DNA from 3 places in the Heliomicrobium gestii genome. Region 2 is predicted to be linked to each of the others. Evidence: riboswitches for the same ligand, from Rfam matches in the RefSeq annotation. Region 2 holds a riboswitch; each other region holds the start of a gene.

The links. A riboswitch is a leader RNA that binds a small molecule or an ion and turns the genes downstream of it on or off. The one in region 2 is predicted to bind cobalamin.
Region 1: another riboswitch for cobalamin. It lies ahead of thiC (phosphomethylpyrimidine synthase ThiC); the one in region 2 lies ahead of GTO89_RS15215 (uroporphyrinogen decarboxylase/cobalamine-independent methonine synthase family protein).
Region 3: another riboswitch for cobalamin. It lies ahead of GTO89_RS06685 (AIR synthase related protein); the one in region 2 lies ahead of GTO89_RS15215 (uroporphyrinogen decarboxylase/cobalamine-independent methonine synthase family protein).

Annotation. Positions count from the first base shown of each region.
Region 1 is NZ_WXEX01000011.1:45,971-56,443, reverse strand. It holds gene recQ (DNA helicase RecQ) at 1-1,101, opposite strand, end outside; gene GTO89_RS12825 (histidine phosphatase family protein) at 1,447-2,316, shown strand; gene crcB (fluoride efflux transporter CrcB) at 2,313-2,723, shown strand; gene GTO89_RS12815 (fluoride efflux transporter FluC) at 2,720-3,091, shown strand; cobalamin riboswitch at 3,188-3,359, shown strand; gene thiC (phosphomethylpyrimidine synthase ThiC) at 3,482-4,879, shown strand; gene bzaB (B12 lower ligand biosynthesis ThiC-like protein BzaB) at 4,966-6,276, shown strand; gene GTO89_RS12800 (ABC transporter substrate-binding protein) at 6,408-7,439, shown strand; gene GTO89_RS12795 (ABC transporter ATP-binding protein) at 7,436-8,317, shown strand; gene GTO89_RS12790 (ABC transporter permease) at 8,314-9,075, shown strand; gene GTO89_RS12785 (zinc metallopeptidase) at 9,179-9,865, shown strand; gene nrdG (anaerobic ribonucleoside-triphosphate reductase activating protein) at 9,957-10,460, shown strand.
Region 2 is NZ_WXEX01000015.1:73,960-84,432, reverse strand. It holds gene trxA (thioredoxin) at 1-289, shown strand, start outside; gene GTO89_RS17900 (two-component system response regulator) at 545-3,019, shown strand; gene GTO89_RS15225 (sporulation protein) at 3,092-3,862, opposite strand; gene GTO89_RS15220 (putative DNA modification/repair radical SAM protein) at 4,171-5,697, shown strand; cobalamin riboswitch at 5,777-5,962, shown strand; cobalamin riboswitch at 6,132-6,320, shown strand; gene GTO89_RS15215 (uroporphyrinogen decarboxylase/cobalamine-independent methonine synthase family protein) at 6,482-7,549, shown strand; gene GTO89_RS15210 (adenosylcobinamide amidohydrolase) at 7,540-8,256, shown strand; gene GTO89_RS15205 (S-layer homology domain-containing protein) at 8,313-10,473, shown strand, end outside.
Region 3 is NZ_WXEX01000004.1:299,497-309,969, reverse strand. It holds gene GTO89_RS06700 (efflux RND transporter permease subunit) at 1-2,970, opposite strand, end outside; gene GTO89_RS06695 (efflux RND transporter periplasmic adaptor subunit) at 2,974-4,197, opposite strand; gene GTO89_RS06690 (MarR family transcriptional regulator) at 4,347-4,802, shown strand; cobalamin riboswitch at 4,909-5,085, shown strand; gene GTO89_RS06685 (AIR synthase related protein) at 5,197-5,949, shown strand; gene GTO89_RS06680 (ECF transporter S component) at 6,060-6,575, shown strand; gene GTO89_RS06675 (DMT family transporter) at 6,767-7,678, shown strand; gene GTO89_RS06670 (sensor histidine kinase) at 7,704-8,726, opposite strand; gene GTO89_RS06665 (response regulator transcription factor) at 8,769-9,476, opposite strand; gene GTO89_RS06660 (SiaB family protein kinase) at 9,719-10,267, shown strand; gene GTO89_RS06655 (DUF1987 domain-containing protein) at 10,282-10,473, shown strand, end outside.

The DNA of each region.
Region 1 (10,473 bases), on a different contig from region 2:
ATCGATCATCGACTGGAGCTTGCGATGCTCCATCGATTTGCGCTCCGGTGTGGCCTGGTTTTGTTCGATGAGAAACTTTTGCGTGTTGATGTCGCGGGCGCTGAAGAGCAGGATGCATTCGGCCGGCTCGCCGTCTCGTCCGGCCCGCCCCGCTTCCTGGTAGTAGGATTCCATGTTTTTTGGCATGTTGTAATGGATGACAAAGCGCACGTTCGACTTGTCGATGCCCATGCCGAAGGCGTTGGTGGCCACCATGATCCGGCTGTCGTCGTAGAGGAATGCTTCCTGAGCCTGCTCCCGCTCCGAATCGGCCAATCCGGCGTGGTATTTGCCGGCGCGGAAGCCTTTGCGGAGAAGGTATTCCTGGAGGAGGTCCGCTTCCTTGCGGGTCGCCGTATAGATGATGCCGGCTCGTGTCCGGTTCGCCTCCAGGTACTGGGCCAGAAAATCTTTTTTATTTTCGCCTCGGATGACGCGGAAGGACAGGTTGGGACGGTCAAAGCCGGTGGCGAAGACATGGGGTTGTTGCAACCCCAAGTGACGGATGATGTCTTCCGTCACGGCTTCAGTGGCTGTGGCGGTAAAGGCGGACACGCGGGGTCGGCGGGGGTAGTCAGCGACCAGGGAGGCGATGGAGAGATAGCTGGGGCGGAAATCGTGACCCCATTGGGAGACACAGTGGGCTTCGTCGACAGCGATCAGCGAGACAGGCAACCGCTGCAACAGGTGGCGGAAATGAGGAGATTCCAGCCGCTCCGGCGCGAGGTAAATCAGTTTGAATTCGCCCCGGTTCATCCGGTGGACGCGACTGTCGACCTCCTCGCTGTCGAGGGAACTGTTGATAAAGGTGGCGGCAATGCCGAGGTTTTGGAGGTTGTCCACCTGATCCTTCATCAATGCGATCAGCGGGGAGATGACCACAGTCAGCCCGGGCAACAGCAGCGCCGGAATCTGGTAGCAGATCGACTTGCCGCCGCCGGTCGGCATGATGCCCACGGTGTCGCGACCGGTGAGCAGGCTCTCGATGATCTTTTCTTGGCCGGGTCGGAAGGCGGTGTAGCCGTAGTGCCGGTTCAGCAGTGTCCGGGCCTGTTGCAGCATGCAAGTCACTCCATATCGTTCATCATCCGGTGATGGACGGTCTTACCTTTTACGTGATGGTTTGGAATTCACCGCCCATGCTATCGCTGAACGACGTCGTTAGGCGGTAGGCATTGATCGGTGTATCAATGTCATTGATACATCAAGTTTCGATATATCAATGATCAATGACGACTCGGCTATTCAACATGATGATTTCGACGTAAATAGGCTGCAATCCTGCTTTGTGGCAATAAGTGGAAAATAGTAGCTTGACGATCCTTTCTCCCCATACTACACTTAAAGATGTGTCTGACCCCGGACAAAAAAGACGTACAAGGCGCTTGGCGAGGGGTTGCTCTTGCCATGGGGTTTTTGAATGACAAGATGGAGTCGGTTAATATGCAGATTATCTTCGTCCGCCACGGGCAAACGGACGAAAACATCATACCGCTTGGGGCTCGCTTTACGATTGACACATTTAACGCCATGATGTCCGGATCGCCATCGATGGTGCGGTTGAACACGACGGGAATCGGTCAGGTCGAGGCGGTGGCCCGCAGGCTGCGCCCCGTCCCGGTGGTGGTGGCGAGCCATTTTCAACGAGCCCAGGAGACGGCGACCATCCTCGCCCGAGCATGGGGCGCAGAGGTGGTTACCATGGAAAGCCTTGGCGAAATCGTCCTGTCCAAGTTTCCCGGCAGCGGGAATCGACGAGCGATCCCCTTCTGTCTGCTCATCGCCATGACGGTGTGGCGTCACGCCTGGCCCTTTACGCAGGGCGAGGAGACGCTCTACCAGGCCTTTCGGCGCGCCCGGCTCGCTTGGACACAACTGTTGGATGTGGCGAGGGAGCGGGGATCGATCGTCGTCATCTCCCATCAGGGGTTTCTCCGCATCCTGTTGTGGTATCTCCGGTTGAAACGGGGCTGCCGGGTGCGAAAAAAAGACCTGGGTAACGGCGGCATCTCCATCGTCGAGGTGGGGGAACCGGCGGAGATGACAGGCCGTCACCGGGCGTACGGGGCGGGAAGGACTGAGACGACCCGAGCGGCGCGAGTCGTGCTGCCCCAAGAGGGGGAAGGGCGGGATGAGCCTGCCCCAGTTGCCGGCAGCGCGGCCATCGCCTCGGGTGGGGCGGCGGCGGTCCTGTTGGAAGGGGTTGCGTGCATGGAAGGCGTCTCCGCAAAAAGGATCGCAGCCAAGCGGGCTCTGTTAAGGAGGGACCGGCGATGAACGCTATTGCTGTGGCGATCGGCGGTTTTCTGGGGGCGCTGGCCCGCTTTTTTATGGGAACATGGATGGCGCCTTTGGCCGATCAGACCGGTTTCCCCTGGGGGACCTTGACGATCAACCTGCTGGGCGCTTTTGTGCTCGCTTTCTTTTTGACGGTAGCCATGGAGGTAGTGGCGATCAAACCCGCCCTTCGGCTCGGCTTCGCCACGGGGTTTTTGGGCGCTTTCACCACTTTTTCCACCTTCGCGCTCGAGAGCGTGCGCATGTTGGAGGCGGGCGAGGCTGCCTTGGCGGGGGCCTATGTGTTGTCCAGCCTTGTTCTGGGTGTGCTGGTCAGCGCTCTTGGAACGCGCGGCGCTCGAATGATGAAGGAAAATCGTCCCGCTGCGCTGGAGGTGGACCGATGACGCCGTGGGATTTGTTTTCGATCGGCGCCGCCGGCGCCTTGGGCGCCCTTGCGCGTTATGGCGTCGGCGTCGCTGTCGCGCGACGGACTTCCCTGGCTTATCCGCCATCGACCTTTTTCATTAATATCGCGGGTGCCTTTTTGCTTGGTCTGTCAGCGGCTCATGCAGCAAGCAACCCAGGCATTCAATCGATCGAAAAAAATGTCTTTCAGATCGGCTTTTTGGGCGCCTTTACCACTTTTTCGACCTTCACCGTTGAGGCCGTCCGGCTGATCGAGGACGGGGAATGGTTGCGCTGCGGCGTTTACGTCGGCGGCAGCGCCATTGTGGGGTTGCTGGCCTGCGCTTTGGGGTTTCACGCCCTGTAAGGCCCTGCGAGTGGCTGGAACTGTGGATGTTTTTTTGGAAAATCCATCTTTACAGGCGAACATGTTGCGATTATGATAATAAGCGCAACCAATCAATTTCATAAAGTGTTCACAGGTGCCCGCAAGGGAGAATAGGGAACCGGGTGCGAATCCCGGGCGGTCCCGCCGCTGTATGGGGGAGCCGGCTGCAAGAGGCCACTTCGCAAGAGGGAAGGCGCAGCCAGCGAGGAACCCGAGCCAGAAGACCTGCCTGTGTACGGTCTAAGGGTCTCTTTCCCGGCAAAGGAGACCCTTCAGGGATGATGGCAAAGTCCCCGGATCCGCTATGGATCTGGGGGCTTTTTTTATTTGCCGGACAGTCGGGAGACAGAAAAAAGGAGGCTGAACGGAGTGGAGATTACCCAGCGCGAGGCAGCCCTGCAGGGCATGATCACGCCCGCGATGGCTGAGGCGGCCCAGCGGGAACAGGTGGAGCCCGAGGCGATCCGCCGGGGGCTGGCCGATGGAACCATCGTCTTGCCCTACAACCGCAAGCGGGCCGAAAGACGGCAGGCTGTCGCCTTTGGAAAGGGCTTGCGCACCAAAGTCAGCGCTTCTATCGGACTGCCCCTGGAGGGCGGATCCGAGTCGGAAGAGCGTAAGAAGCTAGAGGTTCTGTTGGCGGCAGGGGCAGATGCGGTCCTGGATCTGTCCATCGGAGCCGGCGTCGATCGCCTGCGGGAACCGGAGGCTGAATTGAAGGACTATCTGGCCCTCTTTCGCCGGCATGTGCTGTCGACATCCACAAAACCCGTTGGCACACTGCCCCAGTATGAGGTCTTTGCCTGCCGGCGCGACGCGAGGCGGGGCGGCATTCTTGCCACAACGGTGGAGGAGATGTTTGACGCCATGGAGCGTCACGCCGCCGAGGGCGTCGACTTCTTTGGCCTGCACTCGGCGATGACCTTAAAGGCGTTGGAACTGGCGCGGCGGCAGGGCCGGCTGACCCATATGGTCAGTTGGGCCGGCGCTTCGCTGGCCGGCTGGATGCTTCATCACCAACAGGAAAACCCGTTTCACCGCCACTTTGACCGAGTGCTTGACATCTGCCGGCGTTATGATGTGACCCTCAGCCTGGCCGATGGGTTGCGACCCGGTTCGGGCCACGACTCGCTGGATCGGGCGCAGGTGCAGGAGATGGTGATCCTGGGCGAACAGGTCCGGGCGGCCCGTGACGCCGGTGTGCAGGTGATGGTAAAAGGGCCGGGCCATGCGCCCCTGCATCACTGCCACACGACGGTTCAACTGCAGAAACAGCTCTGCGAAGGGGCGCCCTACTTCATCTTCGGGCCCCTGGCGACAGACGCTGCGCCCGGTTATGACCATATCACCTGCGCCATCGGCGCCGCCTTGGCCGCCTCTGCCGGCGCCGACCTGATCTGTTACGTCACCCCAGCGGAACATGTTCGCTTTCCGACGGTGGAGGATGTCCGGACCGGCGTCATCTCGGCCCGCATTGCCGCTCATGCCGCCGACGTGGCCAAAGGGTTCGCCGCCGCTGTCGAGCGCGACGCCGCCCTTTCCCAGGCGCGGGGCTGGCAGAACCGGAAGGCGGAACAGAGGCTGGCCCTTGATCCCGATGGGCTTGTGTCGACCAGGAGCGCCGCCGGCACGCCGGTAGGTCCGGCAGCCGAGGCGGCCGCCGGATCGGAAGACATGGCAAAAGAGATCAACTGCCATGCCTGCGGCGATGGCTGTTCCCGCCGAGTTCTGGCCGAGTATTTCAGAACGCCCGTTGAGTTCTGCTAAGACATAGAAGGCGCTCATGTCATGTTAACAGGCAAGGCGACTGACCGGAGCAAACCGGTTCCCAACATAACGAAGGAGGAATCGCCATGACAAAGAAAACCCAAGCTGAATTCGCCCGCAACGGCATCATCACCGCCCAGATGGAATACGTGGCCAACCGTGAAAAGGTCTCACCCGAAAGGATCCGCCAGGCCATCGCAGAGGGAACCATGGTCATCCTGGGAAACAACAGCCGCCCCAATGTGGATCCTGTCGCTGTAGGCAAGGGCATCCGCACGAAAGTCAACGCATCGGTGGGCTCATCGTCAGACCTGATGGAAAGCGAGGGTGAACTGGATAAGCTGCGGGCCGCCGAGAAGGCCGGCGCCGATACGATCATGGATCTCTCCTCAGGCGGCGACATTGAGGGATTCCTGCGCCAAACCATCGCCAGCACAGGGTTGCCTGTGGGCACTGTGCCCCTGTATCAGGTCGCGAAAGAGGCGATTGAACGCTACGGCTCTGTGGTCGCCTTGACAGAGGAGGATATCTTCACCGCCATCGAAAGACATGCCGAAGCCGGCGTAGATTTCATGGCCTTGCACTGCGCCTTGAACATGGATGTGATCGACCGGTTGCGCCGGCAGGGCCGGGTGACGGACATCGTTTCCCGAGGGGGCGCTTTCATGACCGGTTGGATGCTTCACCATGGCAGGGAAAACCCGCTCTACGCCCGATTTGACCGTGTGCTGGAGATCGCCAAGCGCTATGACATCACCCTCTCCATCGGCGACGCCATCCGGCCCGGCGCCATCGCCGACTCACTCGACCGGGCACAGATCCAAGGGCTGATCCTGGTGGGCGAGTTGGTTCAACGAGCGCTGGAAGCCGGCGTCCAGGTGATGGTCGAAGGCCCCGGCCATGTGCCGGCCCACCATATCCAGACGACGATCCAGATGCAAAAACAGCTTTGCCACCAGGTTCCCTATTTCGTTTTGGGCACACTGGTAACAGACATCGCCGCCGGATACGACCATATCTCCTCCGCCATCGGGGCGACAATGGCTACGATGGCGGGCGCCGATTTCATCTGTTACGTCACCCCGGCGGAACACCTCCGGCTGCCGACGGCGGAGGATGTTCATCAGGGCGTCATTGCGGCCCGCATCGCCACCCATGCCGGCGACATTGCCAAAGGCATCCCCGGCGCCGCCGACTGGGACCTGGAGATGTCCCGCGCCCGCAAGGCCCTCGATTGGCGCCGCCAGATCGAACTCTCCATCGATCCGGACCATGCCCGGCAGGTGCGTTCAGCTCGCAATGCCGATGACGCGCCGGCCTGTTCCATGTGCGGGGAACTTTGCGCCATGAAGGTGGTCAGCCAGTACCTGGGCAGCGACGCCGTTGAGGGATGCTAGACGAGGTTGATAGGTAACGAGAGTGATAGGTAAGGACGAGGGAGGATAGGTAAGGACGGGGAGGATTCGGAGCCAGCCTGTCGAATAATCGCAAGATATGTATTTCACGATAAGACAGAGGAGTGCTGATGATGATCGAACAGGCCCAACCGAAGCGGAAACGTCCTAACCGCCTGCTGGCTTTGGCGCTGGCGGCGCTGTTCACCCTCCAGGTGGTTTTGCTGGCCGGCTGCGGCAACACCGGCGAATCCAAGGCCGCCGATCCGAAGTCCACACCGGCCCCGTCCGGCGCTGCCGCTGGACCTGTCAAACTGGGCATCCTGCCCATCGAAGACAACCTGCCCTTTTATGTGGCCGAACAGGAAGGCTTGTTTAAGGCCCGTGGCGTCGATGTGACCCTGGTGCCCTTCAGTTCTGCCCAAGAACGGGATGCGGCCATGCAGGCCGGTCAGATTGACGGCGAGGTCGCCGATCTGGTGGCGGTGGCGCTGTTGCAAAAGAGCGGCACCCCCGTCAAAGTGGCGGCTGTCGGCCTCGGCGTCACCGCCAAAGAAGGCCGATTCGCCCTGCTGGCGTCGCCCAAGTCGCCGGTGCAGCGCCTGTCTGATCTGAAGGGCGCCCAACTGGCCATCTCGGAGAACAGCATCATCGAGTTTGTGGGCGACCAGCTCCTGGCCGAGGGCGGGCTCCAACCGGGCGACGTCAAGAAAATGGCCATTCCCAAAATCCCGGTGCGACTGCAGATGCTCTTGAGCGATCAGATCACCGCCGCCATCCTGCCCGATCCGTTGGCGTTCCTGGCCGAACGGCAGGGGGCGAGGTTGATCGCCGATGATACGCAGAAAAACATCTCCCAGACGGTGTTGCTGTTCCGCAAGGACAGCGTCGAGAAAAACCGGGAGGCGATCAAGAAGGTCGTCGCCGTCTACGGCGAGGCCGGTCAGGCGCTGACGGCCGATCCGGTCAAATACCGTCCCCTCGTTGTCGCCAAGGCGAACATCCCGAAAGAGATCCAGGACAGCTACCAGTCGCCCACCTTCTCCAAGCCTGTTCCCCCCAGCCGGGAGGAGCTGACGCGGGTGATGGATTGGATGGCGGCGAAAAAACTGCTGGAGAAACCCTATGCCTATGAGGATCTGGTCGATCCGTCGTTGGCGCCATGATTGTCGCCAGGGATCTCCGGTTGGCTTACCGCCAACCGGGGAACAATGTAACCATATTGGATGACTTTGACCTCACCGTTCCCGAGGGGGAGCGTTGTGTCCTGATCGGACCTTCCGGTTGCGGGAAGAGCACCCTGCTGCTGCTGCTGGCGGGGTTGCTCCGGCCCAGCGGCGGCCGTAACGACAACGGCGACCGCGGCGACACCGCGAGTAGCAACAAAGCCAGTAGCAACACCGGCGACCGCAGCAACGCCGGCGACCCGAGTGACACCGGCGGTCGCCATGGGGGCGGCCGGTTGGATGTGGGCGGCCGCCCACTGGCCGGCCCCCGGCCCCAAACGTCGCTGATCCTGCAGGACTTCGGTCTCTTCCCCTGGAAGACGGTCGAAGAGAATATCGCCCTGGGCTTGCGGATAAAAGGGTTGGGGGGGCGAGAGGCCGTCGAGCAGGTTCGTCCCGTGATCGAACGGCTCGGCCTGGCGGGAACAGAGCGCCGCTATCCCCGCCAACTCTCCGGCGGGCAACGGCAACGGGTGGCCGTGGGCCGTGCCTTGGCGACACAACCGGACCTGTTGCTGATGGATGAACCGTTTTCTTCGCTCGACGCGTTGACACGGGAGTCGCTCCAGGATCTGATCCTGGAGATCGCCGGCCGCGATGGGCTGACCATCGTCCTCGTCACCCACAGCATCGAGGAGGCCGCCTTCCTCGGCCAGCGCATCCTCATCCTCGACGGCCCCCCGCTGCGGATCATCGGCCAAGTGGAAAACAGCGGCGCCGGCGCGCCGGACTACCGCCGGCAAAAGGGATTTCACGCCGCCTGTGACGAGATCCGCCGGCTCATGGTCACCGCTTCCGAAAGGAGGGAGGGACGATGAGGCGATTGCGCAGCGGCCTGGCGATGGTCGGCGCCGCCCTTGTCCTGATCGCTCTTTGGCAGCTGCTGGCGCAGGCCGTTCACAACCCCATGCTGCCCACGCCGGGCGAGGCCTTCCGTGCTTTTGGCATATCCTTTTCAGGCCCCTTGCCGAGCCACCTTTGGGCCAGTACCTTTCGGGTGCTGGTCAGCCTTTTTCTCTCGATCCTGCTGGCCGTTCCCGCCGGTCTCTTTCTGGGGAGAAACCCGAAGGCCGATCGCTGGGTGGCGCCGGTCGTCTTTCTCACCTATCCCATCCCGAAAATCGTCTTTTTGCCGCTGGTGCTGCTCTTTCTCGGCATCGGCGATGCCTCAAAGGTCTTTCTGATCACCCTGATCGTCTCTTATCAGATCCTGGTGACGACGCGGGACGCCGCCCGAAGCGTCCGCGAATACGACCTGCTCTCCCTCCGTTCCCTGGGGGGCAGCGGCTGGGACCTCTATCGCCATGTGATCATCCCCGCCTGTGTGCCCGACATCCTGACTTCCTTGCGCATCAGCATGGGAACAGCGGTGGCCGTTCTCTTCCTGGTGGAATCTTTCGCGACCACCGAGGGGCTCGGTTACTACATCATGGATGCCTGGAGCCGCGCCGCCTCTGCAGAGATGTTCGCCGGGATCATCGCTATGGGACTGCTTGGATTCGCCTTGATCCTGCTCGTCGATCTGGCCGAGGCATGGCTCTGTCGCTGGCAGGCGGCTGAACAAGATATGGAATAAAATGGATGACAGATTGACAATGCTTTTGCCTTTCCGCTAAAATATTGAGTGTGCAGCCCCGTTTTATTCCATTGTTCAGCGAAGGGAAAGGAAAGGTGAATTCATGTTCTATTCCGCCTATGACCTGATCGTCGTGCCCTTCTTTTTCCTGGCCCTGTATGCGCAGTACAAGGTGTCCAGCACCTTCAGCAAGTACTCAGAAGTTTCCGCACGCGGCGGCAACACAGGCGCCCAGGTGGCCAGAGGGTTGCTCGACGCCAACGGTCTCCATCACGTGCCCGTCGAGATGGTCGAAGGCCGGCTTTCGGACCATTATGATCCCGGAGCAAAAGCGGTTCGGCTGTCGCCTGATGTCTATCACGGGTACTCGGTCGCATCGCTCGGCGTTGCCGCCCACGAGGTGGGCCATGCCATTCAGCATGCGAATGACTATGTGCCGCTATCGCTCCGCCATGCCTTTGTTCCCGTTGCCAACATCGGATCGTCGCTGGCCTTTCCGCTCATCCTGATCGGCTTTTTTCTCCATTGGAGCGGCATGATCTTGTTGGGAATCGTCTTTTTCAGCGCCGCCGTGCTCTTCCAGGTGATCACCCTGCCGGTGGAATTCAACGCCTCGAACCGGGCCATGCAGATGCTCGCTCATTACAATTATGTGGGCCGTGATGAGGTGGGTCTGGTCAAAAAGGTCCTCGGCGCGGCCGCCCTGACCTATGTGGCCTCAGCGCTCGTGGCGGTGGCCGAACTGGTTAAGTATGTGTTAATCTTCTCCTCGTCCAATCGAGACGAATAGGAAAGACGGTTCTCAAAGGCCCTCCGCCGCTGGCGGGGGGCTTTTCACTCCCTGCGCCTTCACCTATAATTGAGACGAGGTGGGACGCGCAATGAAGATACGATTGGCCGGTATTGTGACAGACAGCTTTGTCGACGGCCCGGGGGTGCGGGCCACCGTCTTTGCCCAGGGATGCCCGCATCAGTGTTCCGGTTGCCACAACCCCCATACCCACGACCCGCTCGGGGGTGTCGAAATGGAAGTGGAGGAGGTCCTGGCCGAGATCGACCGGGCACGCCATATCCAGGGGGTGACGTTTTCCGGAGGGGAACCCTTTGAACAGGCGACTGCCTTCGCCGAACTGGCCCGCCGGATAAAAGCGACAGGAAGACATCTGGTTCTTTACTCGGGATACACCTTCGAAACCCTGCTGGAGCGAAGCCGGAACGACGGCGATGTCTTTGAACTCCTTTCCCTGGCCGATTGGCTCGTCGATGGCCCTTACGTCGAATCCCTGCGGGAACTGTCGCTGCCTTTTCGGGGATCCAGGAACCAGCGGATCCTTTTGAGCAAAGAATCGATGGCCGCCGGCCGCGCCTTGCAAGCTATGGCATAGCTTGATTTTTTTT
Region 2 (10,473 bases):
CCCCACTGAGGTCTTGAAGGCCGAAAAACCGGTTCTTGTCGACTTTTGGGCTGCCTGGTGCGGACCCTGCAAGATGATCGCCCCCATCATCGATGAAGTCGCTGACACCGTCGCCGGTCAGGCCGTCGTCGGCAAGGTGAACGTCGATGAAAACCGCGCTATCGCCGCCGAATACGGGATCATGTCGATTCCGACGCTGCTGGTCTTCAAAGGCGGTCAGGTCGTTGACAAGGCCATCGGCTTCAAGTCAAAGGATGAACTGGTCAAGTTGCTGAACAAGCACATCTAATGAAGCAATACCAGTGATGTAATACCAGCGACGCAATCGCGACAACCGAAGTGTCGCCATAAATGACAAGAAAAAGCAATTCACAGAGATGTACGCCGGGAAGAGGATTCCCGGCTTTTGCTTTTTGTGATGCCATCCGTCCTTTTCAGAGCTTCCTCACCGGCTTGACACTGGTTGCGCAGGGCTCGATAATATGAATAATGAGGGCGCAAATGTCCTGACGGATGTGACGGAAAGGAACACAGGATGAAAGAGTTGGCTTTGAAAAAACCCCTCATCCTGGTCGCCGATGATGATCGCGCCATGCGACTCTTGGTGCGGCGCGCCTTGGAAAAAGACGGCTACGCCGTTATCGAAGCCGAGGATGGCGCGGCGGCCCTGGAAACGTACGAAAAAGCGGAACCGGATATTGTATTGATGGATGTCCTCATGCCGGGGATGGATGGGTTTGCCGTTTGCGCCGCCTTGCAAAAGCTCCCCCGGAACCGGCGCGTTCCCGTGCTGATGATCACCGGCCTGGAGGACGACGCGTCGGTGGAAAAGGCCTTTGCGTCAGGCGCAACCGACTATATCACCAAGCCGCTCCATTGGGCCGTGCTCCGGCAACGGGTGCGCCGCCTCTTGCTGGCCCGCCAGACCGAGAAGAACCTGTCGGCGCGGGAAACCCAACTCAGCGCCGTCGCTTCCGCCCTCGGAGAAGGGCTGATCGTCCTCGACGCTGAGGGACGATTGACCCTTATAAATCCCGAAGCGGAGCGACTCCTTGGCTGGTCTATGGCGGAATTGCTCGGCAGGAACGTCCACCCCATCATCCACAACCGCCGTTATGAGGGCGCACTCCTCCCCGAATCCGATTGCCCCGTATTAAAAACGATCGACGACGGTAAAACGTACCGCAGCGATGAAGAATACTTTACCCGCAAAGACGGCGCCCTCTTTCCCGTTTCACTTGTGTCGACGCCGCTGCGCGTCAATGATCGGATCATCGGCGCTGTGGCCGCCTTCCGTGACATCAGCGAGCGAAAAGAAGTGGAGGAAAAGCTGCTCCTGGCCGCCAAGGTGATTGAGAATACGACAGAAGGCATCATGATCACTGACGCCAAGGGGATCATCCAGTCGGTAAACCCGGCCTTCTGCCGTTCGACAGGATATACCGAATCAGAGAGCATCGGCAATAACCCGCGCCTTTTGAAATCAGGCCGCCATGACGGGCAGTTTTATCGGAAGATGTGGTGTTCGATGCAGGAAAGCGGCCAGTGGCAGGGGGAGATCTGGAACCGGCGCAAGAGCGGTGAACTCTACGCCGCCTGGTTGACCGTCAGCGCCATCAAAGACAGCCACGGCCGGACCACCCAGTATGCCGCTGTCTTCAGCGACATGACAGAAGACCGGCGCAACCAGGAACGGATCAAGCACCAGGCATACCATGACGCCTTGACCGATCTGCCCAACCGGCTGCTCTTTATCGATCGCCTGTCCCAGGCGCTGGCCCAGGCAAACCGGAACCATCACATGCTGGCCGTCCTCTTTCTTGATCTGGACCGGTTTAAACAGATCAACGACACCTACGGCCACGCCTTGGGCGACCTGTTGCTGCAGGGTGTGGCGGGACGTTTGCGGAGCGCCGTCCGTGACAGCGATACGGTGGCGCGCCTCGGCGGCGATGAGTTCACCATCTTGCTCCCGCAGATCAGCACGGTGGAAGACGCCGCCAAGGTGGCCCAGAAGATCCTCTGTTCCTTCCGCCATCCCTGGACGTTCGAAGGCATACCGCCCTTCTGCACGACCACCAGCATCGGCATCGCCGTCTACCCCTCCGATGGGGAAGAGGCGGAGACACTGATGCACAACGCCGACGCGGCCATGTACCGGGCCAAGGAACAGGGGCGCAACCACTATCAACTCTACACGCCGGAATTGAACGCCTGGGCCTTCGAGCGGCTCGCCATGGAGACCCGCCTGCGCCGAGCTTTGGAGAATCGCGAGTTTTTATTGTACTACCAACCGAAGGTGGAAGCGGCGACAAGGAAACGATGCGCCCTGGAAGCGCTGATCCGCTGGCAGCACCCCGATTTGGGTCTCGTCTCGCCGATGGAGTTCTTGCGGCTCGCCGAGGATACGGGGTTGATCGTGCCCATCGGCCTCTGGTCCCTGGAAGAGGCCTGCAGCCGGAACAAGGCTTGGCAGGATGCTGGATTGCCGCCGGTGAAGGTGGCCGTCAACCTGTCAGCCCGCCAGTTGCAACACCCCAACCTGATTCCGACGGTGAAAAGGGCCTTGCAGGCGAGCGGGCTCTCACCGGATTGGTTGGAATTGGAGATCAGCGAAGAAAATATCCTTCATTTTGCCGATGTGGCTCCCCTGGTGCTTGGCAAACTGAAAGCGCTCGGTGTGGCTTTGACGATGGATCAGTTCGGAAAGCACAACAGCCGCATCACCCTCCTGCAAAAGCTGCCCGTTGACACGGTCAAGATCGCCGCGCCCCTGATCGTCGATTTGGCTGTCAGTCACGATGCCCGTGCAAGCGTCAAAGCCATGATCGCCCTCGCCCACAGCCTGTCCTTGCGCGTCGCCGTCGACGGCGTCGGGACGCAAGAACAATACGACTATCTGCGGGCGGCCGGTTGCGATGAGTTGCAGGGACACTACTTCAGCGAACCCCTAGGCGCGGAGGAGATCGAAAAGCTACAGGGCGTAAGCTTTTCTGGAAATGCTGTCGACAGTCCTTGATGATGATATCGTTGTCGTCAATAATACAGAGCCCCCGTGCCTGCACAAGCGAGGCAACAGGGGCTCTTTTATTTACGAAAAATCGTCGATGACTTCCTTCAGCCGTTCGGCAATATAGCGAGTGCCCTGATCGATCTCCTGCTGGCTCAAGGACAGGCGCACCCGGCTTTCATCCATATCTGCCGCTTCTTCTAAGTACCCCGCAAAGGTTCTGGCTTTGCGGTCGATTTCCAGCAGCAAGTCGATTCCGCCCGGATGAGGGAGATAGGCCACCTCCAGTTCGTCGAGGCGGCGCTGGAAATGGCTTGTCGGCTTGTACTCAAAGTTCTGAATGAAGGGGATGCCGGGCCCCGCATAGGATGCTTCGTTTTTGACCTTGTACATACGGAAACCCAACTGTTCGACGGCATCCATGACGGCGGCCATGTTCAGGTGGGGACGCACCTGCAGGTGATCCCTGTCAGAGGGATCGATCGCCATGTCCACTTCCAACTCGGTCTGAACCCAGACCGGGGTTTGACCGATCGAGACAGGGGTGTAGGGGGAGAGGCAGAAAGAAAAAGGGATCTCCCGTTCCTCGCCGGGCTGCAGATCCAGAGAAAGGCGGATCTGCTCTTTTTGCACCTGGGCGTATTCCGTTACCTTGCGGTCCTCCAATTCCTTTTCGTATTCCGTCATCACCATCAGGCTGATTTTGTCAATATGTTGGGCCACACTGCCGCCCCTGATCTGGATGACGCCGCTCACCTCGGAACCTGCCGTCGCCTCTAAGGTATGAAACACAGCATCGACCTTGGCGCTGCCGATCCCGATGCTGGCCAGCGCCTTTTTGAAGAAACTCATTTACCGTCCTCCTCGTTCCTTGTGGATTCAGCCTTCCCATAAGGCCTATTGATGAAGGAGAAGATGGAGAGACAGCGGGAAAACAGCGGAATTCCCAACGATGTCCCCAATCAAGTGTAATCAAAACCGTCGCCAGAAGCAATGCCTGGAATGGCGGGGAAAAAAAGGACCACCTTCCGATGAAATGGGTTGCTTGTGAGACGCCCATCCGATATGTTAAAATGAAATCGATTGGAACACTTGTGCCAATAGAGATCGAAAGAACGGCAACATCATGGGATTACTTTTCATGACAGGCGATGATGACGATGAACTTGAGCGAAAAACTGAAGATCTTATCGACGGCGGCCAAATATGATGTCTCCTGTTCATCCAGCGGCAGCAACCGCGGGCGGAAGGCGGGGACGATCGGCAGCACCGCTTCCTCGGGCATCTGCCATAGCTGGTCGGACGACGGTCGCTGCATCTCCCTGCTCAAGGTGCTCTTTTCCAATGTCTGTTGCTATGACTGTTCTTTTTGCGTCAATCGCGTCTCCAACGACGTCCCCCGGGCTTCCTTTACACCGGATGAACTGGCCGATCTGACGATCAACTTTTACCGCCGCAACTACATTGAGGGGCTCTTTCTCAGTTCCGCCATCGAGAAGGGGCCCGACCATACAATGGAACAACTGGTGCGGACCGTTCGCAAGCTGCGCAACGAATACCGCTTCAATGGCTATATCCATTTGAAAGCCATCCCCGGCGCCGACAGCCGCCTGATCGCCGAGGCCGGTTCACTCGTCGATCGGATGAGCGTCAACATCGAACTGCCCTCAAGCGAGGGATTGCGCCGCCTCGCCCCTCAGAAGAAGAAGGAAAACATCCTCAGACCGATGGGGCAGATCACCGGCGCCATCACCCAAAATCAGGAGGAGCGACGGACCTTTCGGCGGACACCCGCCTTCGTCCCGGCCGGTCAGAGCACCCAACTGATCATCGGGGCGACGCCGGAATCGGATCGGCAGATCTTCACCCTCGCCGAGGGCCTCTATCGCAAGTTCCGACTGAAGCGCGTCTACTACTCGGCTTATGTGCCTGTCAGCGGCGACCCGCGCCTGCCGGCCCTGCCGGCGCCACCGCTCTTGCGGGAACACCGGCTCTACCAAGCCGACTGGTTGCTGCGCTTTTACGACTTTCAGGCCGACGAGATCGTCGACGCCGATAACCCGAACCTGGACTTGGAGTTGGACCCAAAAACCGGCTGGGCGCTGCGTCACCTCGGCTTTTTCCCCGTCGAAGTCAACCGCGCCGACTACCGCACCCTCCTGCGCGTGCCGGGCATCGGCGTCAAGTCGGCCAAACGCATTCTTGCCGCGCGGCGGGTGGGGCCGATCCACTTCGAGCACATGGGGCGCATGGGCGTCGTCATGAAGCGGGCGCGCTACTTCATCACCTGCAAGGGCCGCTATTACGGCGAGATCGGACCTGACGCGGCCAGTCTCCGGCAGCGATTGATCATGCCGGTGCGGGGGGCGGTGAAGGGCATGGCTGGCGGAGAGCAGTTGACACTGTTTGGCGAAGAGACGGGGGCGGCCTTCGTATTGCCAACCGTTCCGCCCGTTGAGGCCCCGGCGACGCTCATGCTTCCCGAACAGCGGCAGGCAACTCAGATTCCGCCCGTTCGCTCCGTTTCTGCCGAGCCGGATAAAGCGGCATTGCCTCCTTTGATAACGGCGCCGGCGGCTTTGCCGGGTACCATGGGCAGGTCGACTCCGGCGAGTCTTGTCCATCCGGCGCTGTTCTTGCCGGCGCCTGTCGATGACCGTTGGTCTGTCGTCACAGGAGATTTATAAAGGCGCTTGGTGGCAAGCGAAAAATTGAGCGGCTATGGAGGAATTGTCCCCTTCGCCGCGAAGATACTAACGAATGAACCGAATATGTCTGGGAACAGGTCACCTGTCTGAGTGACAGGTGTGAAAAGGGAAGCCGGTGTAAAACCGGCGCGGTCCCGCCACTGTGAGAGGGAGGCCCCCGTGTGATGTCACTGGCTTGAGCCGGGAAGACGCGGAGCGGCCCATGATCTTGAGCCAGGAGACCTGCCTGTTCTGATACTGCCAATGTACCTACGCGGATAGGGAGGTGGTCTGCTTTGCCGTTCATGCATTGCTCTCAGGGGATGCGTCACGGCCCGAGTGAACCATAACCTTAGCCGAAAGGCTGAGGTTTTTTCTGTTCTAAGGGCCGATCACGCATGGTATCGGTTTCCCGTTCATAGGAACGGAATGACAATGGAATCGCACGAACAGGTCGCCTGCCATTCGGCAGGCGTGAAAAGGGAAGTCCGGTGTGAAGCCGGCGCGGTCCCGCCACTGTAAGGGTGTGATGCGGCTCATCGATGTCACTGGCAATAGCCGCCGGGAAGACAGAGCCCCAGATGACCCCGAGCCAGGAGACCTGCCTGTTCAAAATCACCGATCGCACCTACGGAGGATAGGGAGGTGAAGCAGGCAAAAAGCGCCGGTAGGGCGCTTGGTGTTCTGCCTCCTTCTACCCCCAGTTGATTGGCTGGGGGTTTTTGCATGGCTGTTTTTTCTATGGACTTTACCCGCTGCATGAGCAGAAAAAGGAGGGCGCAGCATGTTATACCCTGGCGTCACGACCGGGATCGGAAGTCTGCCCCACGGAGATCTGGAAAGCGCCATGGCCGTTATCCGCGAGTACTGCCCCGAGATGCCCCATTGGCCTCAACTGCGTTCGCCCCGGAACGGCGACAGTCTTATGGCGGCCGCATTATCTCCATTGGAGCGGGTCGGACTGATCACCGGAAATATGAAGGGCTATCCGGTGATCGATATGGGCGCAAATAGCTTTCGAGACGCTTTGGCCGCTTTTTACGAAGCCTATGAGAACGAGGCCGCCTGCTGGATTCACCTCCATGAAGATTCCCCTTTTCATATCGATCTGGACAGCTATCTCGCATTCAAGGACGTCCTCACCGATGAACGTAACCGGTGGGCGGACATGGTCGCCCTCAAAGGGGAAGTCCTCGGACCGCTCACCCTCGCACTGAATATCGTCGATGGCAACGGGCGCGCCATCCTTCATGAACGCCTCCTCTGGGATGTGCTCTGCAAGAACTGCGCCATGAACGCCGCCTGGCAGGTGAAGGACCTGCGCCGTACGGGCCATCCCGTGCTGTTGATGATCGACGAACCGGCCATGCTCGGCTTTGACGACTGTGAACAGGAAACGGTCAATGATGATGACCTGCAGAAAGGGTTGCAGCAGATCATCACGGCCATCCAGCGAATGGGCGGGCTTGCCGGTGTTCATGTCTGCGGGCCTGCCGACGGGGCGCTTCTCTTTGCCAGCGGCGCCGACATCATCGGATTTGACGCCTATCGCTCCATGGACACAATCAACCGTTCTATCCCCGAACTGATCGCCTTTCTCGAACGGGGCGGCTGGCTGGCCTGGGGCATCGTGCCTGTCACGGGCGCTTTTTCCCAAGAAACGGCCCTCTCTCTGACAAAGCGGCTTCACGAACAGATGAGTGAATTGACCCGTCTCGGTGTTCCCGAAGCGCTGCTCTACCGGCAAACGGCGCTCACGCCGGCCTGTGGGATGGCCCGTCTTTCCGAGGCGGAAGCCGAGGCTGTGTATGGGCGGCTCCGGGAGGTGTCGACGCTCTGGGGTTGGTATTGACGGCGCCAGCGCCGGGCTGCTGGCAGCCTCTGCTCCCGGGATTGAACGGTCGCCTCGAAGGGGACTGCATTCTCGTGACCGCCGACGCCCCCTGGCGCTGCGCCAGTTCCGGAATCCTCGGCGGGGGAATCGGCGAAAAGCGATTTTTTGTCAACCGCCAGGTTCACAAAGACTATGACGAGCGTCAGCCCCGGCGCGAACTGATCGCTTTTTTACGGGACAACTTTCCCGATTGTCCGATCGAAGAGACGACAGCGTTGATGACCGCCGCCTGGGTATCCCAGGCGGCCTGGGTCCAGCGCCGTTGTGGCGATACGAATATCGCCGTGGTGGTAACGGCGGGTGTGAGCAATGCCTGCGCCACCGGTATCACCCCCTGCTGGGAAGGGTTGCCCATGCCTGGGACGATCAATTTGATGGCCTTTCTCGATCAAAGCCTCACCGACGGGGCATTGATCAACGCCGTGCAGACGCTCACAGAAGCGAAAAGCCGGACACTGCGAGAATTGGGCATCCGTTGTCCCCAGACAGGCGCTTGGGCCACCGGCACGGGCACCGACGCCGTCGTGGTGGCTTCCCGGACCGGCGGCGCGCCGCAAGAGTACGCCGGACCGACGACACGCATCGGGACGCTGCTCGCCGCCGCCATCAGCGCCGCCCTTTCCCAGGCCGTCCGAGCCTATTTGCAGGCAACATCTCGCGCCTGAACGTGACGAGTGAAGCCCAGAAAGGGAACTGTCATCGGTGAGAAGAATCAAAATGAATGAGAGGATTGATCCTGTTGCGCCCCTTGTATCGCATCCATCGGAGCAGCCGCAAATCAGTCGCGCTGATCCTGGCATTGCTGCTTTTATGGAGTTGTTGCTTTCCCTTCGTAGCAGCCCAAGCCGCTGCGGACGATCCGGCTGTCAAGGCCGGTGAACTGGCCGCTAAGGCTGTTGATTTCATCCACGGCAAAGGGCAGAACGGTGAAAGCATCGACGGGTATACGGCAGCCACCCTGATCGCGGCCAAAGAGGATTTAAGCGCCGCCAAGTGGACACCGCCCTACTCTATATCGGTGAAAGGACAACTGCTCGCCGAGGCCGACGCATTAACCATCGGCCATGAAGTCGGAAGTTCGAACAACCTGATTACATACCTGTTGGCCAACCAAAACGCCGACGGCAGCTTCGGCCCCTACGCGAACGAATACGGCACAAAAGTCAACATTGAAGCCCTGGCCCGGATCAAGGACGACCTGCCAGCGGGGGCACTGAAGGAACGGGTCGTACAGGCCCTTGCCAAGGGGGGTGGCTTCCTGCGCGACCGCTATGCCCAGAGCAGGGAGACCTATTCCAACGGCGGGTTCGCCACTTTTGACGCTCGCTTCGTCGCTTCCCTGACCCTTGCTGGCGCAGACCTGGCCCAATCCCCCTGGCTGCGCGACGGAAAGACGCTGCGCGATCAGGCGGTTAGTGACGCCGTCTATGCCGCCGAGAACCCCGCCGGCCGTAGCGCCACCGAGTTGGCCAAACACCTGACAGCCCTATCTCTCCTCCAACCGGGTCATGAAAAAATCGACCTGTTGGGGAACGCCATTCGCGGCCAACAGCAGACCGTCGGCGACAGCGTCTACTTCGGCGCTTCCATTTATGATGATGTGGCTGTGCTCAGCGCCCTCGGCCAAGGCAACCAACTGGGGGATATCGATCCCGTCAAGGCGCTTGCCTATCTCAATATGTATCGCACCGCCCACAGCGATGACTGGGGAACGCCGGCCGGCGTCGCTTACGGCAGTTACAGCCCGGAAGAGCCGGAGTTGACGGCTCAAGTCCTATCGGCCCTCTCCGGCTTCACGCACGGGAGAGATGTCGATGCCGCCGTCGCCGACATTGAAACCTATCTGAAGTCGATACAGCGCAAGGACACCGCTGCCATCCCCGTTTCCGGCGACAGCAGCACCACCACCGCCGAAACGCTGATCGCCTTGAAACGGTTGGGGCTGACTTTCGACCAATACGCCCGAGTCGATACCGGATGGGCGAAAGAGCCGCCGGTCAAACCGTTGGCCCTTTCCCTCCTGGCCATGGAAGCGCTCAAGGAAGGTGATCGCGCCAACAGACTGGCCGATATGCTGCTGGCGCGCCACAGTCCGCAGCAGGGCTTTTCCAACAGCATCTACAGCGATGGCTGGGCCTATCTCGCCTTAGGGGAAGCCGGTAAAAACGGGACGATCAAGGATGATGCCCGCGCCTATCTGCTGGGCAAGCAACAGCAGAACGGCGTCGACAAAGGCGCCTGGGGGGAGAGCTTCGGCAGCGTCTTCTACCCCGATTTCATGGCCACCGCCCAGGCGATCCGGTCGCTGAAAAGTTTGCCTGCCGTCGATAACGACACCGATGTCCAACAGGCCATCGCCGACGGGCTGGCCTATTTGAAGAGCAAACAACAGGTCGATGGCGGCGGTTTCGGCGGCCCCTATGACGATCCGGTCGTCGATACGGCAGAGCTCGTCATCACCATGAAAAAGATGGCCCTCAATCCCGCCGACTTGAAAGACAGCAACCAGCACAGCCCCGTCGACTGGATGTTGACGAAGGCTCTCAATGATGACGGCAGTTTTGGCGGCAGCCGGAATGTCTTTGGCGCGACAGAAGCCTTAGCGGCGTACCTGGCCTTGGGAGCGCAACTGAACGGCGGTGGAACCGGCGGCGGAACAGGCGGTCCGACAGATCCGCAGGGCGACTCAGCCGAAGTGAATGTGGCCGTGATCGGTCCGGCGGGCGAGAAACTCTTCGGACCTGCCACGGTTACTGTTCGCCGTGATGGGCGTTGGGGAATGACCGCCCTCGGGACACTGGAAGGCGCCAGTGTCAGTTACACGGAACGGAGCGGCTTTGTCACAGCCATCGCCGGCCAGTCCAACCAGGGATTGTCCGGCT
Region 3 (10,473 bases), on a different contig from region 2:
GATCATGGTGAAGGTGGTCATCATGATCGGCCGCAGTCGCGTCTTACCGGCTTCGATCAGCGCCTCCCGCAGGGGTTTGCCTCGTTCCAGCAGGGTGTTCGTGTAGTCGATGAGCAAGGTGCCGTTTTTGGCGACCAGGCCATCCATCATGATGATGCCGATGCCGGAGAAGAGGTTGATCGTCTTACCGGTGATGGCGAGCGCCGCCAGTGCGCCGATCAGCCCGAGGGGCAGCGAGGCCATCCGGATCAGCGGTGTCAACAGGCTCTCATAGAGGATGGCCAGCACCATATACACAAGGGTGATGGAGAGGAGGAAGGCGGAGATCAGTTCCACGCCTGTCTTGCGCAGCTCCTCGGAGAGACCGGCCTGCTTGATCGAATAGCCGGCCGGGAGATGGAGTTGTTCCAGCCGTTTGCTCAGTTCGGTGTTGTATTGGTTCTGGGGCACGTTTTTATTCAGGTTCCCTGTGACGGTGATGGTCCGCTGGCGGCTGATGCGGCGGATCTCCGTGGGGCCGCTGCCCTTTTTCACCTCAGCGATCTGGCTGAGGGGCACATGGACGCCCGAGGAGTTGGTGACGGTGACTCGTTTCAGGTCTTCAATGGAGGAGGTCTGGAGTCCCTGCAGCCGGACGAGGATGTCATACTCGTCGTCGCCGGCCCGGAAGACGCTGGCCGTATCGCCGTTCAGGGAGGCTCGCAGGGTGCGCGAAATATCGTCCACGGTCAATCCATAAGAGGCGGCTCGCGGCCGGTCGATGCTGATCTGCACCTCCGGCTGGCCGAGGCGGAAATTGCTGTCCAATTCCTTGGCGCCGGGGATGCCGGAGGCGATGGTCTTCACCTGATCGGCGATGGACATCAACTGGTCGTAATCAGGGCCGGAGATCTCCAACTGGATCGGCGAGCCCGGCGGCCCACCGCCTGACTCGGACTCGGTGACGTGCATGGCGCCCTTGGTGAAGGTTTTGGAGAACTCGCGAAGCTGGTCGGCGATCTGCCACATGGTGCGGTTCCGTTCGGCACGCTTGACCAGTTGGACGCCCACCTCGGCTTTGTTGGCGTTTGACGTCGAACTGCCGCGTCCGCTGCTGAAACCGACACTGCTCTGGTAGTACTTTACCTCCGGGATCGTGCTGACAAAGGCTTCGATCTCCCGGGCGGCTTCATCTGTCTTGTACAGCGGTGTGCCGTTTGGCATTTCCAGATTGATCGTCAATTCCGACTGGTCGGACTTGGGCATGAACTCAAAGCCGACGAAGCCCAGGGGGATCAAGGTGAGGCTGGCCACAAAGGCGATGAGGGATACGGCGATGATGGTGAAGCGGTGCCGGAGCGACCAGTGCAGTGAACTCATATAAAAGTCGGAAAAGCGGTCAGACACCCGGTCAAGGATGGACCAGAAACGGGTGGTGATGGGGCTGGTTTTGCGCAGGAACAGTCCGTAGAGGGAGGCCTGGCGTTTTTTCGCCTTCAGTTCCTTGGTCTCGGGATCCTCCTCCATGTAGAACCGCGCCGACAGCATCGGCGTCAGGGTGAAGGAGATGAAGAGGGAGAAGAGGGTGGCGATGACGACGGTCAGGCCGAACTGGCGGAAAAACTGGCCCACCATGCCGCCCATGAAGGCGATAGGCGCGAAGACGACCACGTCGGAGAGGGTGATGGCGATGGCCGCCATGCCGATTTCGGCGCGACCTTCCAGGGCGGCGTCAACGGCCGACTTGCCCATGGCGCGATGTCGGTGGATGTTCTCCAGGACGACGATCGAATCGTCGACAAGGATGCCGATGCAGAGGGCCATGCCCAGCAAGGACATCATGTTGAAGCTGAAACCGGCGAAGTACATGCCCATCAGCGTGGCGATGAGCGATGTGGGGATGGCGATGATGACGGTGGCCATGGAGCGCCACTCGCGGAGGAAGAAGAAGAGGGCGAGGGCCGTCGTGATGATGCCTTCGATGATGGAAGAGCGCGTGCCATTGAGGGAGTTGTGAACGTAGTCGGAAAAATCGCGAGCGATGACCAGTTGCACGTCCGGGGGCAGGTCTTTTTCAATGGAAGGCAGCACTTGCTTCACGCTGTCGCCCACATCGACGATGCTGGCGTCGCTTTGTTTGAAGACGACGGCGGCGATGGAGGGTTGGCCGTTGACACGGCTGATCGTGCGCACCTCATGGAGGCTGTCGCTGACGGTGGCGATGGCTTTTAAGGGGATTTTGGAGCCGTTCGCCAGGGGGATCTGGATGTTTTCCACATCCTTGACTGTCTTGAACTGGCCCATGACGCGGACGTTGTATTCCAGGTCAGGGCGATCCAGGCGACCGCTCGGTTGGTTGATGTTCTCGTTTTTGAGCAGATCGCTCACTTTTTTGACAGACAGGCCGTAGCCTTCCAGGCGGGACTTGTCGATGTCGACCTGAATTTCCCGTTTCTGACCGCCGATGAGCTTTACGTCGGTCACGCCGGAGACCTTGAGCAGTCGCTCCTTCAGCACATCTTCTGCCAGGTCATAGGTCTCTTGGGCCGGCCGGGAACTTTTTAAGGCTAAGGTCATCACCGGGGCGGCGTTGAAGTCCATCTTGATGACGACAGGATCCTTGGCGTCATCCGGCAACTGCCCCTTCACCGAGTCGACCTTCTTCTGCACGTCGTTGGCCGACTGGTCGGCGTTGGCCGAGAGGGAGAACTGGACGATGACGACGCCAAAGCCTTCCGAAGCCTGTGAAGAGATGGTGTCGACTTTGCTGATGGAGGATACGGCTGATTCGATGGGTTTGAGGATCTGGCTCTCCACTTCTTCGGCGCCGGCGCCGGGATAGGAGACGCTGACAGAGATGTAGGGCGCGTTGACGTTCGGGTACAGATCGACGCCGAGCATGCGGTAGCTGTAGAGACCGAGCACGACAAACATGAGGACGATCATGCTCATGGCGACAGGCCGCTTGACGGCGAATTGTGTTAGGCTCATCGATTACACCTGCCCTTTTGGCGCCGTCGCTCCCGTGTCGGCGCCAGGGCTGGCTGTCGCCGGCTGCGCCTCCTTGATGGCGACGGGCGCGCCATCAGCCAGGGTCATTTGACCGCCTGTGGCCATCATCTCGCCGTCTTTGAGGCCGTCGAGAATCTCGACTCGTTTGCCATCGGAGAAACCGGTCTTCACTTTGCGCTCGACCGCCTTGTTGTCGGTGATCACAAAGAGAATCGGCGCGCCGCTGCGCATGACGACGGCTTCCGCCGGCGCCGTCAGGGCGTTCGTTTTGTGGGCGGTGGCCAGTTGGAACTCGGCAAACATGCCGGGCTTCAATATGTAGTCTCCGTTGTCGACGGCGATCCAGATGGGGAAGGTCTTCGCCTTCTCATCGGCGGCAGGGCTCACCTTGGCGATGCGACCCTTGAAAGGTTTGTCGCTGGCGGCGGCCACCTTGACCTCCACCTCTTGGCCGGGCCGGACGCTGTTGACATCGCTCTCTGTCAGATCGGCCTTCACCTCAACCGTGTCGATACGGACCACATTGAAGGCTGTCGCCGTATTGGAGACATACTCGCCCACATTCACGTTCCGTGCCGAGACGATGCCGGAGATGGGCGAGCGCAGCACGGCGTTTTCCAGATCGACCTGGGTCTGGCGGACCTGGGCCTGGCTTTGATTCAACTGGGCCTGGGCCGAGGCGACGGAAACCTCGTCAGAGGCGCACCGTTTTGTCGACGTGTCCAGGGAGCTCTTAGCCGCATCAAAGTCGGACTGGGACGTGGCGCCGGCGTCAAAGAGCGCCTTTACCCGGTCATAATGGCGTTGGGCGTCGTCGAGGGCGATCTTATCCATATCCAGCTGCAGGCGCGCCCGCTCCAGGCTGGCCTTGTTGACCTCGACACCGGCGTTGGCGGCGTCGAGCCGGGCCTGGATGTCGGCGTTGTCCAGTTCCAACAGCATGTCGCCGGCGTTCACCCGCTGCCCCACTTCGGCGTTGATGCGGGCGACTTTGCCCTGGCCCTTCGGGACCAGCTTTAATTCATCTTTTGCCGCCAGAGCGCCGCTGAAGGTCAGCACGTTGGACAGGTCTGTGCGCTCCGCCTTGGCGACCGTCACTGTCTGGGGCGGCGCTTCGGTGCTTGCCGGTTCAGGCGTTTTCCCGCAACCTGTCCCCGCTGCCAGCAGGGCGACGGCAAGCAGGCTGACGCCGATTTGTCTCTTCACCGTAAAATCCTCCTCCGCCAAATACAAATGATGCTTTCATTGACAGCCGGTACCTACCGGCCTAATATTTATCTTAGAGGCTAAAATATTTAGCGACTAAGACGATATGATCGTAAGGGAGAGGACAAGAACTGTCAAGGGAAGAAGCGGTGAAGGATCAGCAATTAAATGCCATCAAGGATTTGTTAGAGGCTTTTTTTTATAATGTCAAGTGCGCCGTCCAGGATATCGGCCCTGAATACCATCTGGGCGAAGGGCAGATCTTTCTGTTGTACATATTATTGAAGTCGGGGACCTGCAAGGCCACCGACATCGCCGACCAGATCGGGATCACCTCCGGCGCTGTGACCGGCATGATGGACAAACTGGCTGGCATGGGGCTCATCACGCGGGAGCGGTCTGAAAAGGATCGGCGCGTCGTCATGGTTTCACTGACGGATACAGGGTTGAAGACCATTCAAACGATTCAGGAGGCCCGCTTCGAGCGGTTGAATGGCCAACTGCAGGAACTCTCTGCGCTTGAGTTGGCCCAGGCGGTGGAAACGTTCCAGAAGATGAATGCAGTGTTGACACCGAGAGTGCGGAACAGCGCGGCGGAAGGTTGAGGGCGGTAGCCGAATTTCTCGCTTCGAGAAAGTAAAAGCTGATGTCGAGAAAACCGGGTTGCTCCTGTTGAAAAACAGGCTCTTTGTGACTTATAATACAAACAAAGAGCATAGCCATGTTTCAGGTGCCCCTCTTGGGGGGAGAATAGGGAACCGGGTGTGATTCCCGGACGGACCCGCCACTGTGACGAGGAGCCCTGCGCAGGTTGCCACTGGGAAACCGGGAAGGCGCGCAGCGGTGATGAATCGGAGTCAGGAGACCTGCCTGGAACATGACCGTTCATGAATGATGGCAAAGTTCATGGTTTCTTTATTGTTGCCTTGACGGCGATAGAGAAGCTATGGGCTTTTTCTTTTGCTCGCAGAATGCCCAGGGGCAATGAACTTCAAGGAGGTGGAAACCTTGGGATACAAGGGACGCGATGTGGAAGTGGTGTTTCTTTCTGACGACCAGTGCCTGGTGGTGGCCTGCGACTCCTGCGGCGCCATCGGCGGCAAGGAACGTGATGCCGTGCAGGTCCCCCCTTATATCGTGGGGATCTGCACCACCCGGGTCGCCTTGATGGAGGTGCTCGCCGTTGGCGCAGAACCGGTGGCGCTGACGGCAGCCATCGCCAATGAGCCCTTTCCCACAGGGGGTGAGGTGCTCGCCGGAGTTCGCGACGAACTCGGCGCCATCGGCAAGCGCGATCTGCCTATCGCCATCAGCACCGAAAAAAACATCCCTACGGAACAGACCGGTGTGGGGATCACCGTCGTCGGGGCTGTAAAAAGGGAGGGCCTTCGCGTGGGCGCCTCGCGGCCCGGTGATCAGGTCTATTGCCTCGGGTGGCCGAAAGTCGGCGCCGAGGTGGTGTCTGATGACGGCAAGCCCATCGCCCGGGCTGAACATGTGCGGGCATTGCTGGCCGATCCCCGTGTGCGTGAAGTGGTGCCCGTCGGTTCCAAAGGGATTCGCGTCGAGGCCGAAAACCTGGCGGCAGCCGTCCGTTGCCGAGTCGTCGGCTGGCAGGAAGACACCCCGCTGGATTTGGCTAAATCGGCGGGCCCCTCCACCTGCCTGATCTTTACCGCCGAGACATCGCCGCCCCAGATCGCCGGCGCGCCTATCCACCATCTCGGCGAATTGAAGGAGAAGGCCCGGTAAAGGTCAGGACATCACGACATCGAAGGCGCTCGTTCCGGTGATCGCCGTTCCCAAGCGATCGTCGTTCCACAGCAACAACATGCCAAAGAACAGGAAAGAAGGTTTTCAACATGAGCCACATGCCCTTGGAATACAATCAGACAGGCTTTTCCTGGAAGAGCATCCGGGGAATCGCCCTGATGGGCGTCCTGATCGCCTTGAGCGCCGTTGGCGCCATGATCAAAATCCCCAGCCCCGTCGGCACGATCGGCCTCGACTCCTTCCCCGGATTTTTCGCCGCCCTGGCCCTTGGGGCGACAGGGGGGATGATCGTCATCACCCTCGGACACCTGCTGACCGCCATGGTTGTCGGTTTTCCGCTCACCCTGCCGGTTCATCTCTTTATCGCCGCGCAGATGGCCCTGTGGGCCTGGGTTTTTCGTTGGACAAAGGAGCGGTTCGGCCTGACGGCGGCGTTCATCGCCGGTGTGTTTCTGAACGGCGTCGTCTCCTCCTTGACGATGCTGCTCATGGGCGGCTGGGCCGCCGTCGTGGCCGTCATGCCCTTTCTGGTTGTCGGTTCCGCTGTCAATGTTGGCTTGGCGGCAGCGGCGTACCGAGGGGTAAAGGGAATGCGTCTCATGTAGATACGTAGATACAAAGAATCCAACCTCGGTGGAACCGCAGGCGCTTGACTGCGGTTCTTTATTTTTGTTGTCATCTTTGTCACTTCGCCCGATGGCTGGAATTGTGTTATGATGAAATGAAGGCAGCCCTTTGCCCAATGTTTGTCACAAAAATGTATACTTTAATATAGGAAGGTCGTGTATGAGAACCCTTGAACCCCTTTTATAAACTGATCCTGACGCCGCTTATCTGGGCGACCAACTTTGTGATGGGACGGCTGCTGGTCGTCGCCATCCCCGCCTTTGCCTTATCGAGCATCCGCTTCGTCATCGCCGCGGTGATCATGTTGCCGATGGCCCTCCGCACCTATCCCATCGAGCGCATCACCCGGCGTTCCTGGGGCTGGATCACCCTCATGGCCTTGTCAGGCGTCTGCCTTTTCAACACCGTTCTTTACCTGGGACTCCGCTATACCACATCGGTAAACGCCACGTTGATCAATGCGCTGAGCCCGATGGTCACGGCCATGCTCGTCTTTCTCATCGATCGTGAAAAATTACAGCGCACCCAAGCGGCCGGCATCATCCTGTCTGTGGCAGGCGTCGCTGTCGTGGCGGCCCAGGGATCGTGGGAACGGCTGACTCAGTTGTCCTTCAATCCCGGCGACCTGCTGGTGTTGCTGGCGACGGCCCTCTGGGCGCTCTATACAATCGCCGGGCGCAAGGCGGCGCAAGACGTGCCAGTCCTGGCGGCCACAGGCTACTCCTTCGCCATCGGCGCGCTGCTCCTGCTTCCCATGGGAATTTACGACTGGAACCTTTCCGCTGCCACCCGCCAACCAGCGGCGCCATGGATGTGGGGCGCTGCCGTATACCTCGGCCTTTTTGCGTCGGTCCTCGCCTTCTACTGGTGGAACCAGGCGGTCCAAGCCTATGGCGCCACCGTATCGTCCCTCTTTCAAAACCTGATCACCGTCTATGCCGCCGCCATCGCCTATTGGGGCTTGCAGGAACCCCTTTACGGCTACCATTGGTTGGGCGCAGCGCTCGTGTTCGGCGGCGCCCTGTTGGCTTCGGGCATCTTTCAAAGCAAGAAACGGGCCGACGGCGTTGCCGCCCCCTAATCGGCAAAAAAGGAGCCTCCGAGTGTCACTTCTCGGAGGCTCCTTTTTTGCCTGATTGTGAATACGCTGATACCCCGGGAGGGGTGGCTGTGAGGGGCAGTGTAAAATAAAAAGTGCTGCCTTTGCCGAGTTGACTCTCCAGGCCGATCTGCCCGCCGTGGCCGATCACGATCTGTTTGGCGATCGCCAGGCCGAGACCGGCGCCTTCCTCCTGGCGGGAACGGTCTGCCCGGTAAAAACGGTCAAATACCTGTGCCCGCGCCGCTTCGTCGATACCCGGACCGTTGTCGACCACACGGATTTGCAACGACACAGGCGTTTTCTGGGGCAGGGGGGCCTCATCGGGGTAGATAAAGCGAAAGCATAGCCGGATCGTTCCCCCTGGTGCGGTGTATTTCAGCGCATTGGAGATCAGGTTGTTCATCACCTGTTCGATGCGCATCGTGTCCACAGAGAGAAAAAGGGCGCCGGCGGCGGGAGAGGGCAGAGCCAGCGAAGATTCAAAACGGAAGCCCCGTTGCCGGATGTCGGCGCCAAAGCGGCGAACCAGATCGTCAGCCAACACATCCGGTTGGATCCGTTTCAGATCGAAAGCGGGCTGGCCGAACTCCAATTTCGACAGTTCAAAGAGGTCCTCGACGAGTTGGTTCACCAGCAGGACTTTTTCATAAACCATCTTCAGATTTTCCGGATCGGGCGCCACGATCCCGTCCAGCATGGCCCGAAGATACCCCTGAATCGAGGTCATCGGTGTGCCCAGTTCATGGGAGATGTCGGAGACGAGACGGCGGCGCGACTGCTCCAGGCGGTGCAAGCTCCCATTGGCCTCATTGATCTCATACTCCCGTTCCTTGAGCAACCGCCCCTGGATGTCGCTGATTTTAAAAATCTTTGCCGATACCTTCAGAAGTTTTTCGTATTCTGAAGTGAGGTCGGCAAAGGTCTGCCTCGCTTCGGGAGCGGAAATGTGGACAACCTCGGCCTTCGCTGAATTCAGCACCAGGGTTTCCCTACCGAATAGCGTATTGCCATCGCCATCCCTCGGCAACGTAGGCAACTCCTTCCTGTGGCCGTATCGCCGCAAAAAGCGTCAGCCGTTGAATTTATAGCCAAAACCGCGGATGTTCTGAATGCGCTCCGGCGCCGACGGGTCGGATTTGATCTTTTTGCGGATGTTGCTGACATGGGTCATGACGGTCCGGTAGTCGCCCACATCTTCATACCCCCAGATCCGCGTGTACAGCTCTTGGGCCGTAAAGACCTGATTGGGGTGTTGAGCCAGGAAGAAAAGAAGTTGCAATTCTTTGGCCGCCAGGGAGACGGGTTGGCGGCCGACAGTGACCCGGTAGTTGGCCAGGTCGATCTCCAGGTCGTCAAAGACCAGCAGGCGGGTCGGCGCCGGTTCTTCTGCATGAGAGACCCGCCGGAAGATGGGCGCCCGGCGCAGCTTGGCCTCCACCCGGGCCACGAGCACGTTTGGGTCGAAGGGCTTGGTGATATAGTCGTCACCGCCCAGTTTCAGCGCCTGGATGATGTGCTCCGCCTCCTTCATGCAACTCATGAAGAGGATCGGCACATTGGAACAGTCGCGGATCTCCTGGCAGATCTGGTAGCCGTCCATATCGGGCAGAAGGATATCCAACAGGAGCAGGTCAGGCTGTTCGGACTCAAAGAGACGCAGCGCCTCTGAACCTGTTTCCGCCGCCGCCGTGAGGTACCCATTTTTTTCAAGATAGAGGATCAACAGTTGGCGGATTTTCGCGTCATCTTCCACAATCAGGACTTTTTTCCCCTGCATTCTATCCCTCCCGTTTCTTCCTTTTGTCTAATAGTTCGACACAATTCGTCCTGCATCCTTTTCCCTTCGCGAGCGCTTGAATGACATATCCCCTTGTGTCAATCCTTTAGATCAACTTTAGGTACTTCGCCAAGATTTTAATCAACACCGGGGCTGCTTATTTTATAATGGAAACGCGCCGATCCGTTGGGAAGCAAAAGATGATAATATGGAACCGAATCTGCGTCAAGGGAGGCAGCAATATGAACGGCAACCGTATGATTGAACTGCAGCAGGCGCTTCGCAGTGAAAACGTGTTGATCAGCTTTTCCGGACGTTTCACCCAGGGGATCATTGAGGAACTGGGCGAAGCGGTGAAGAGCTACCTGGAAAACGAAAACCGGCCGAAGAATGACATCTTCAATATCTTCGCCATCTTTATCGAACAAACGCAGAACATCAAAAACTACATTACCGTCAAAGAAGGCGCTGACGTCTATGAGCGAGTGGCCAATTCTGGGATCATTGTCATCGGGAAGCGAATGGGAGGCACCTATGTCAGTTCCGGCAACCTGATCGAAATCGCTGACGCGCCGGTTTTGGCGGAGCGCATCGATCGGGTGAGCGCCCTGGACAAGTTGGAACTGAAAAAACTCTACAAGGAACAGATGAAAAAGGAACTGCCGCCCGGCAGCCTCGGCGCCGGCCTCGGTCTCATCGATATCGCCCGCAAAACCAGCGCCCCCTTGGAATACTCGATCATCCACATCGATGAGCGGTTTGCTTTCTTCACATTGACAGCCATCATATAGGGAGTGGAATTGCCATGGAGAAGCTCTTCATTGCCGGATCAAAAGGAACGCCGGAGGTTGACTTCGACCCGCAGCGACATATGTTGAAGTTATCCGGCCAGTCATACCCGGAAAACGCCTTTACCTTTTACGAGCCGGTCCTGCGGTGGGTCGATGCCTACCTGGACCAACTGACGGCTGAAGTCAACGTTGTCATCGACTTCAGT